DNA from 2 places in the Clostridium paraputrificum AGR2156 genome. Region 2 is predicted to be linked to the other one. Evidence: predicted binding sites of a transcription regulator. Region 2 holds the regulator's gene; the other holds the start of a gene.
The links. The regulator CtsR, encoded in region 2, represses protease genes until heat stress. The targets are predictions, from matches to a motif close to AAGGTCAANNAAGGTCAAAT.
Positions count from the first base shown of each region.

Region 1: clpB (ATP-dependent chaperone ClpB) is a predicted target of CtsR. The motif match lies at 1,469-1,488, and genes of this name have one in related genera.

Region 1 is NZ_AUJC01000001.1:211,515-215,990, reverse strand. Features, by position in the region: gene G594_RS0101005 (helix-turn-helix domain-containing protein) at 1-1,401, opposite strand, end outside; gene clpB (ATP-dependent chaperone ClpB) at 1,548-4,151, shown strand; gene G594_RS0100995 (hypothetical protein) at 4,331-4,476, shown strand, end outside.
Region 2 is NZ_AUJC01000017.1:18,488-22,963, reverse strand. Features, by position in the region: gene G594_RS0113930 (DNA polymerase III subunit delta') at 1-91, shown strand, start outside; gene G594_RS0113925 (PSP1 domain-containing protein) at 94-999, shown strand; gene G594_RS0113920 (heavy-metal-associated domain-containing protein) at 1,012-1,218, shown strand; gene G594_RS0113915 (DUF362 domain-containing protein) at 1,315-1,485, shown strand; gene G594_RS19025 (MBL fold metallo-hydrolase) at 1,527-2,186, opposite strand; gene G594_RS0113905 (CtsR family transcriptional regulator) at 2,342-2,797, shown strand; gene G594_RS0113900 (UvrB/UvrC motif-containing protein) at 2,809-3,351, shown strand; gene G594_RS0113895 (hypothetical protein) at 3,332-4,333, shown strand; gene G594_RS0113890 (ATP-dependent Clp protease ATP-binding subunit) at 4,355-4,476, shown strand, end outside.

The sequences.
Region 1 (4,476 bases), on a different contig from region 2:
TAAACTAAATTTACTATTATTAAAATATTTTCTTAGTTCCTCTTTTATCTCTAGAGAAAGAGTTGAGTTTAATTGAAATTTTACATCAGATAAATAATAGTATTCTATTTCTGAGAAATAAGAATGGAAGCTTTCTATAGTGTGAATATAGTCTTCTATTTCAAAATCATAATTATCGATAACTATAAGAGGTTTCAGTTCAATTGATGCCATAAACTCTAATACAGTTTTAACTCTGTTCCAATTTATAAAGTCACTACTCTTAAATATTCCCATATTATTATGGAAAAAATATTCTATCCTTCCGTATTCAAAATGAATTTCATTTTGAAGAGATTCAAGAATATCCTTATTATCTTCAATCATTAAATCAAAAATATCTCCAAGACTAATAATTTCTCTAAATTTATCACTATATTTTTCGATGTTGTTATTTATGTCTACATCAATAGTCCAAAGTTTATTTTCGTAATTAAATCTTTCATAGTTTTCTAAATAAGTAGATAAAATATCAATAGAATCTTCAAGTGGAAGAAGGGTAATGTCCTTCATTTTTTCTAAAGTAGCTTCATCAAACTTATTTTTTCTTCTAAATTGAAGAGGGGTACAGTTATAATAGCTTTTAAAGTGCTTATTAAAGTACCTAGTATGTGAAAATCCAACCTCTTCAGAAATTTCATATATACTCATATCTGTATCTAAAAGTAGCTTAACTGATTCTTCAACTCTAGTTAGGTTTATAAGGTCAGTAAAGCTATATCCAGTTACATTTTTTATTTCATGTGAAAGATAGTGGGGGCTTAAAAACTCTTTTTTAGCAATAGCTTGAAGAGTAATATTATTATTGTAGTTATTAAAAATATATTTTGAAATTCTATGATATCTTTCAAGTTGCTCTTTGTTATCTTTTAGCTCTTCTTGGTCATAGATTAAGTAATGAAAATTATTTATTAGGTGGAAGAGTAAGTCTATTAAAATAGATTCTATCTCTTCATCATAATTTTCAACCTTTTGAACTGACTCACAAAGTAGTTTTGCAAGTAATGTTCTAAATATAATGTATTCTTCACCTTCTTGAGCTCCTAAATCTGATGTATTTGTATAAAAATAAATATTTTTAATATCTTTATAGTACTTTTCAAAAAAGCTTTGGTCTATATGAAATAGTAGGATTTTATTATCCTCATTAGAATAAAGTCTATGAGATTCATCAACATTTATTATTTCTAGTTCATTTTCATAAAGTTCAAAGTTATCTGTATCTATAGATATATTTATTTTTCCTTTTAACACATAGACTATTTCAATGGCATTATGCCAATGTAGAGGATATTCTTTGATAGTAGCATAAGTAATTTGTATTGGTAGGTCCGAGTTATATGTAACATACTCTTTCCTCATAAGCTTCACCTCATAAAAATTGTAATTAATAAAATTATATCAAAAAGAACAAAAAAATAAAATATAACTTTGACTTTCTTTGACTTTTGTATTATTATAAAAATATAGAAAAGAATATTAAAAGGAGATTAAAGGAGGAAAGATTTATGAATGTTGATAAAATGACAATAAGAGTTCAACAAGCATTAAATGATGCTAATTTAATTGCTGTTAAGTATAATCATCAACAAATAGAAGTAATACATCTTTTTGCTGCTCTTGTAGAACAAGAGGATGGATTAATTCCTAATATTCTAACAAAGATGAATGTTGATGTAAGAGGTTTAAAGAGTACGTTAAACAGAACTTTAGATAATATGCCTAAAGTTTTAGGTGAAGGTGCTAATAGTTCAGGAGTATATATAACTAGAAAAGTTGAGGAAGTTTTAATAAAAGCAGAAGAACTTGCTAAAAAGTTTGAAGATTCTTATATAAGTGTTGAACATTTGATGTTAGCTATTCTAGATAAAGAAAAGTCAGGAGCTGTAGGAGATATTTTAAAATCTTATAGCATTACTGAAAAGAACTTTATGAAAGTTTTAAGTGAAGTTAGAGGAAGTCAAAGAGTAGAGACAAATGACCCAGAAGGAACTTATGATGCTTTAGCAAAGTATGGTACAAATTTAGTTGAGTTAGCTAAAAAGCATAAATTAGATCCTGTAATAGGAAGAGATGAAGAAATTAGAAGGGCAGTTAGAATTCTTTCTAGAAGGACTAAGAATAATCCAGTGTTAATTGGTGAACCTGGTGTAGGTAAAACTGCTATTGTAGAAGGATTAGCTGAAAGAATAGTAAGAGGAGATGTGCCAGAAGGATTAAAGGATAAGATAATTTTCTCATTAGATATGGGTTCTTTAATTGCTGGTGCAAAATATAGAGGAGAATTTGAAGAAAGATTAAAGGCTGTTTTAAAGGAAGTACAAAATAGTGAAGGTAGAATAATTTTATTTATAGATGAAATTCATACAATAGTTGGTGCTGGTAAAACAGATGGAGCAATGGATGCTGGCAATCTAATTAAGCCTTTACTTGCAAGAGGTGAACTTCACTGTATTGGTGCAACCACTTTTGATGAATATAGACAATACATCGAAAAAGATAAGGCTCTTGAAAGAAGATTCCAACCTGTCATTGTAGATGAACCATCAGTAGATGATACAATTTCAATATTAAGAGGATTAAAAGAAAAATTTGAAATTCACCATGGAATCAGAATTCATGACTCTGCTATAGTTGCAGCTGCGAAATTATCTAATAGATATATTCAAGATAGATATTTACCAGATAAAGCTATAGATTTAATTGATGAAGCAGGTTCTATGATAAGGTCAGAAATTGACTCTTTGCCAACTGAATTAGATGTTATACGAAGAAAAGTATTCCAATTAGAAATTGAAAAGGAAGCTCTAGAAAAAGAAAAGGATGAAGGTTCTAAAAAGAGATTAGAAGCTTTAACTAAGGAGTTAGCTGAATTAAAAGAAAAGAATGATGAAATGACAGCTAAATATGAGAAAGAAAAAGAGCATATAACATCTTTAAAAGATTTAAAAACTAAGCTTGATGAAGCACGTGGTGACCTTGAAAGATATGAAAGAGAATATGATTATAATAAGGTTGCAGAAATTAGATACTCAGTAATTCCTAAGATAGAGGAAGAAATAAAAACAAAAGAAGCTGAGGTTAAGGAAAACTATGAAGGTGCATTATTAAAAGAAGAAGTTACTGAAGAAGAAATTTCAGAGGTACTTTCAAAGTGGACTGGAATTCCCGTAAGTAATCTTCTTGAAGGAGAAAGAGAGAAGTTATTAAGATTAGACTCTGAATTACAAAAAAGAGTTATAGGTCAAGATGCAGCAGTTGAAGCAGTATCTAACGCTATATTAAGAGCAAGAGCAGGGCTTAAAGATGTAAATAAGCCAATTGGTTCATTTATTTTCTTAGGACCAACAGGCGTAGGTAAAACAGAATTAGCTAAAACTTTAGCTAGAACTATGTTTGATAGCGAAGATGCTATGATAAGAATTGATATGTCTGAATATATGGAGAAGCATGCTGTATCTAGATTAGTTGGAGCGCCTCCAGGATATGTTGGATATGAACAAGGTGGTCAGCTAACAGAAGCTGTTAGAAGAAAACCATATAGTGTACTATTATTTGATGAAATTGAAAAGGCACATGAAGATGTATTTAATATGTTCCTTCAAATTTTAGATGATGGTAGATTAACGGATAATAAAGGTAAAACTGTAGATTTTAAAAATACAATTATAATAATGACTTCAAATATTGGTTCTCAATATTTATTAGATAACCAAGGTGATGAAATAACTGATGAAAGTAAAGATAAAGTTATGGCTTCTTTAAGAAATAAGTTTAAACCAGAATTCTTAAACAGAGTTGATGATATTATTATGTTTAAGCCTTTATCAGAAGAAGGAATTAAGAAGATAATTGATATATTCTTAGATGAAGTAAGAGCAAGACTTGTTGATAAGAATATAAAACTAGAAGTAACAGATGAAGCTAAGAGTATTTTAGCAAAAGAAGGATATGATCCAGTATATGGTGCAAGACCACTTAAGAGATATATCCAAAATACCCTTGAAAATAACTTGGCTAGAAGAATTATTAAAGGTGATGTTCATTATGGTTCAACTGTAGTTGTAGATGGACAAAACAATGAATTGACACTTTATACAAGGGAAAAATAGCTTGTATACAAAACCTCCTTTAGGCAGAAAATAAGAATAGGTAGTAGGTAAGAAGGTACTAGGTAAAAAATTATAAGATTAAAAGGTATTAAACTAAGTTTTGGTTTGTACTTAGCATTATGTATTTTACCTTGTACCTCGTACCTTGTACCTTACTTGTTACAAGGAGGTTTTTTATTATGGATTACATTACGCCTTTTAATAATTATATAGTGGTTTCTCAGACAGGAGATGTTACTGGTTTTGTAGAACTTTCAAATGCACGTGGGTATATAACTACACTTTATTTAGAAAGACTTTTATCCATATCTCATTTTGGAAAGTA
Region 2 (4,476 bases):
GAAGATTAGAGAAGCAAGAATAAATATAAGGAATAATGGAAATTATTCAATGGTCATAAGTGTAATGCTTATGGGACTTTCGGAGGGTTAATAATGATAAAAGTAGTAGGAGTAAGGTTCAAAAAAGCAGGGAAAATATATTATTTTGGACCTAATGAATTAAATATAAATAAGGGAGACTATGTAGTTGTTGAAACAGCAAGAGGTGTTGAATTTGGCGAATGCGTAATAGGGATTAAAGAGATAAAAGAAGAGGATGTAATTCCACCTCTAAAAAGTGTATTAAGGATAGCTGACGAAAATGATATAGCTAAGCATAAAGAAAATAAAGATAAAGAAGAAGAAGCTCTAAATATATGTATTTCTAAAATAGAAGAACATGGACTAAAAATGAAGCTAATAGATGTAGAATATACATTTGATAATAATAAGGTGATTTTCTATTTTACAGCAGATGGAAGAGTAGACTTTAGAGAATTAGTTAAGGATTTAGCAACAATATTTAAAACTAGAATTGAACTTAGACAAATTGGTGTAAGAGATGAAGCTAAAATGTTAGGTGGCTTAGGGCCTTGTGGCAGACCAATGTGTTGTTCTTCGTTTTTAGGAGACTTTACTTCTGTTTCAATAAAGATGGCAAAAGAACAGAATTTATCTTTAAATCCTACAAAGATATCAGGAATATGTGGTAGATTAATGTGTTGTTTAAATTATGAACAAAGCACATATGAGGATATTAGAAAGAGATTACCTAAGGTTGGTTCTGTGGTTCAAACTGAAGATGGCAAGGGCGAAGTTGTTAGTAATAATACAGTTAAAGAAGCTGTTAAGGTTAAATTAAGAAAAGGCGATGAAGAGGTAATAGAAGAATTTAAGATAGAAAATATAGCTTTGATTTCAGGTAGTTATGAAGATTCTGTAGATGAAAAAGAAATTAAGTTAGAAATTGAATCAGAAGAAGATAAAAGTCTTATTAAAGATTTAATTAATGAAAAATAGGGGGATTTCTATATGAAATCAGTTATTAAGATTTATGATATGAATAAATCATCTGATGCTATGAATATTCAAGGTGCTATAGCAAGTAATGAAGGAGTTATAGCATGTGAAGTTTCTTTGGATAAAAAAGAAATTCAATTAATATATAATGAAAGTTTTGTTACATTAGATAAGATTATTGAATCTATTGAAATTCTAGGATATATGGTAGTAAGTTAGATAGAAGTTAATTTTATTTAAATTACTTTTAAATGTTATGGAAACATGTTAAAATGTATATGGTGTAATTACCATAAATATTAGGAGGTGTTTTTCATGGCATACGTTATTAATGATTCATGTGTAAACTGCGGAGCTTGCGCTGCAGAATGTCCAGTTGAGGCTATAAGCCAAGGAGATACTCAATTCGTTATAGATGCAGATACTTGTATCGATTGCGGAAACTGCGCAAATGTTTGTCCAGTAGGAGCACCAAACGCAGAATAATTTATACTTAAAAGATCGTCATTTTATGACGATCTTTTTTCTTATATAGTATTTATGTAATTAGAGCTATCTTTGATTATTAATGTATTTAATGATGAGGAGCTATCTAATGTATTAGTATCAATACAGTCTTTATCTATTATAGTTATTTTTTTAGAATTAATAAAAAAATCTTTAGGACTATCTAAGAACTTTGTACAATTGGAGTTTCTATAATACATTGGAATAATATACTTTGGTTTAATTATATCTATTATGTCTAAAGCTTGAGGACTATTAATTGTAAAGTGTCCACCTATAGGTATAAATAATATGTCTATGTCTGATAAAGTGGATATAAGGTCAATTGAAAGATTATGGCCAATATGACCTAGATGACATAGTTTAATTCCTTCAATTTCTGTAGAGTAAATAATATTTTCACCTCTTTTTATCCCATATAGATTATCATGATATCCTTGGTATCCAGTAACTAAAATATCGTAAAATTTATATACACCCAAAGTATTGACTGTATTGCAATTTTTTAATATTGGTATAGAACTTTTATCTATATTAAGATAATTATGACTTAATGTAATTATACTTGGGTTTAGGCTAGATATTTTATTTATTGTAAGATTTAAAGGATCTAATAGAACCCTTCTACCATTTGAGACTTGAATTAAGAAACAAGATTCTCCTAGCCATCTTATAATCATACAAAAACCTCCTAAATATTTATAAGTATATTATGTGGAATTTTATAAAAACTAAACTAAGAAGTAATATTATGGCTTGATAATAATATGAATTAATATTATTATTAAAATATAGGTCAAAGTAAGTCAAAAACAACGTTTAAGAAGGTGATATTATGGCAAGACTTTCAGATATAATTGAAAGCTTTATTAAAGAAATGCTAAATGAGAATGGTGGCGATCAAGTTCAAATACAAAGAAATGAATTGGCTGATCAATTTAGATGTGCACCATCACAAATTAACTATGTATTAACTACACGATTTACCTCTGATAAAGGTTATGTTATAGAAAGTAGAAGAGGTGGCGGTGGTCATATTATAATAAAACAATTAACTTATGATGGAACAGAACAAAGAAGTAGATTAATATATGATGCTATAGGTTCATCAATTACATACCATAATGCATTATCAATAATAGAAAATTTATATGAATTAGATATAATTACAGAAAGAGAAAAAGAAATTATGAAGATTGCTATTAATGATAGATCTTTAATTTCTATAGAAGAGAAGAATAAATCTAGAGCAGATATTCTTAAAGGGATGGTTATGGTCATATTATCATAGGGGTGGTATTTATGTTGTGTGAGAAGTGTAATAAGAGAGTGGCAACAATACATTTAATAAAATTAATCAATGGAGAGAAGTCTGAAGTAAGACTTTGCGAAAGTTGTGCTAAAGAAATTTCTGATATTTCTTTAGTTGGTTCATTAGGAAGCATAGATGAAATTTCTATTCCCAATATTTTAGGTGGTTTTTTTGAATCCATTGATAAAAATAAACCAAATAAAATAGAAGTTATATGTAAAAAGTGTGGATTGACGTATTCTCAATTTAAAGCTAGTGGACAATTAGGTTGCGATGAATGTTATCAAAGTTTTTCTAGTTATTTAAGACCTATGTTTAAAAGAATACAAGGGGATTTAGAGCACATAGGAAAGGTTCCAAAACGTTCAGGTGTTAAGCTTGTTGAGAAAAAGAAGTATGTTAATTTAAAAAAGGAACTACAAAAAGCTATTTTAGAAGAAGAGTATGAGAGAGCTGCAGTCTTAAGAGATAAGATAAAAGATATAGAAAATAGTAGGACAGAGGTGGGCAAAGATGAGAAATTGGATTTATAGTAAGGCCCAAAATGATGATTTAATATTGTGTAGTAAACTTTCCTTAGCTAGAAATTTAGAAGGAATTTTATTTACAGATAAACTAGAGGTGGAGGATGCTAAAAAGAATGTAGATAAATTATCTAATGTTATATTTAGCAAACTAGATGATGAAGAGTTAAAAATAATAAAGTTTTGGGATAATCATATTGATTATATAAAGTCATATGAGGCAAAACTTTTAGTAACTAAGGAATTAGTTAAGAGAAAAGATAGAGCAGCCTTAATTATTAATAAAGAAGAAACAATTAGCATAATGATTAATGAGGTAGATCATTTAAATATACAATGTACTACGGAAGGAATGAATTTAAAAGAAGTATATGAAGTTGCTAATAAGATTGATGATTTAATAGAAGAATATATAACATATTCTTTTCACGAAGATTTTGGGTATTTAACATCTACTCCTAGTAAAGTTGGTACTGGGATGAAAGCATCAGTAATACTACACTTACCTGCATTGTCAATGAGTGAAGAAATTACTAATATTTCAAAGGGGTTAAGTCAGGTAGGAATGACTATAAATCCAGTATATTCAGATGGTAATATATATGAGGTTTCAAATAGAATATCTTTAGGCATAACTGAAGATGAGATAATTAATAATCTGGAGGGAGTAGTTGAAAATATTATACAAGAAGAGATTAAGTTTAGGGATATAGTAATTAATAAATGTAAAGATGAATTAGAGGATAAGATATTTAGATCCTATGGAATATTAAAAAATGCTAAGTTAATGTCTTATAAAGAACTAGTAGAATTATTATCATATTTAAGGTTAGGAGTAGAGACGTATGTCCTAGACTTAAATAAAGATATCTTGAACAAGCTTCTAGTTTATACAAGTGATGAGGCTATACAAAATAAATTAGGTAAATCATTGACTAATAAAGAGAAAAAAGCTGAAAGAGCTGTATTGATAAAAGAATTATTAAAGTAATTATGGTAGGAGGTGTTGTAAATGTCATATGGGAAATTTACAGAAAGAGCTCAATTAGTAATAATGGGAGCACAAAAAGAGTCTCAAAAATTTAAGCATGGGTATATAGGAACTGAACACATATTGATAGGAATTATGGCTGA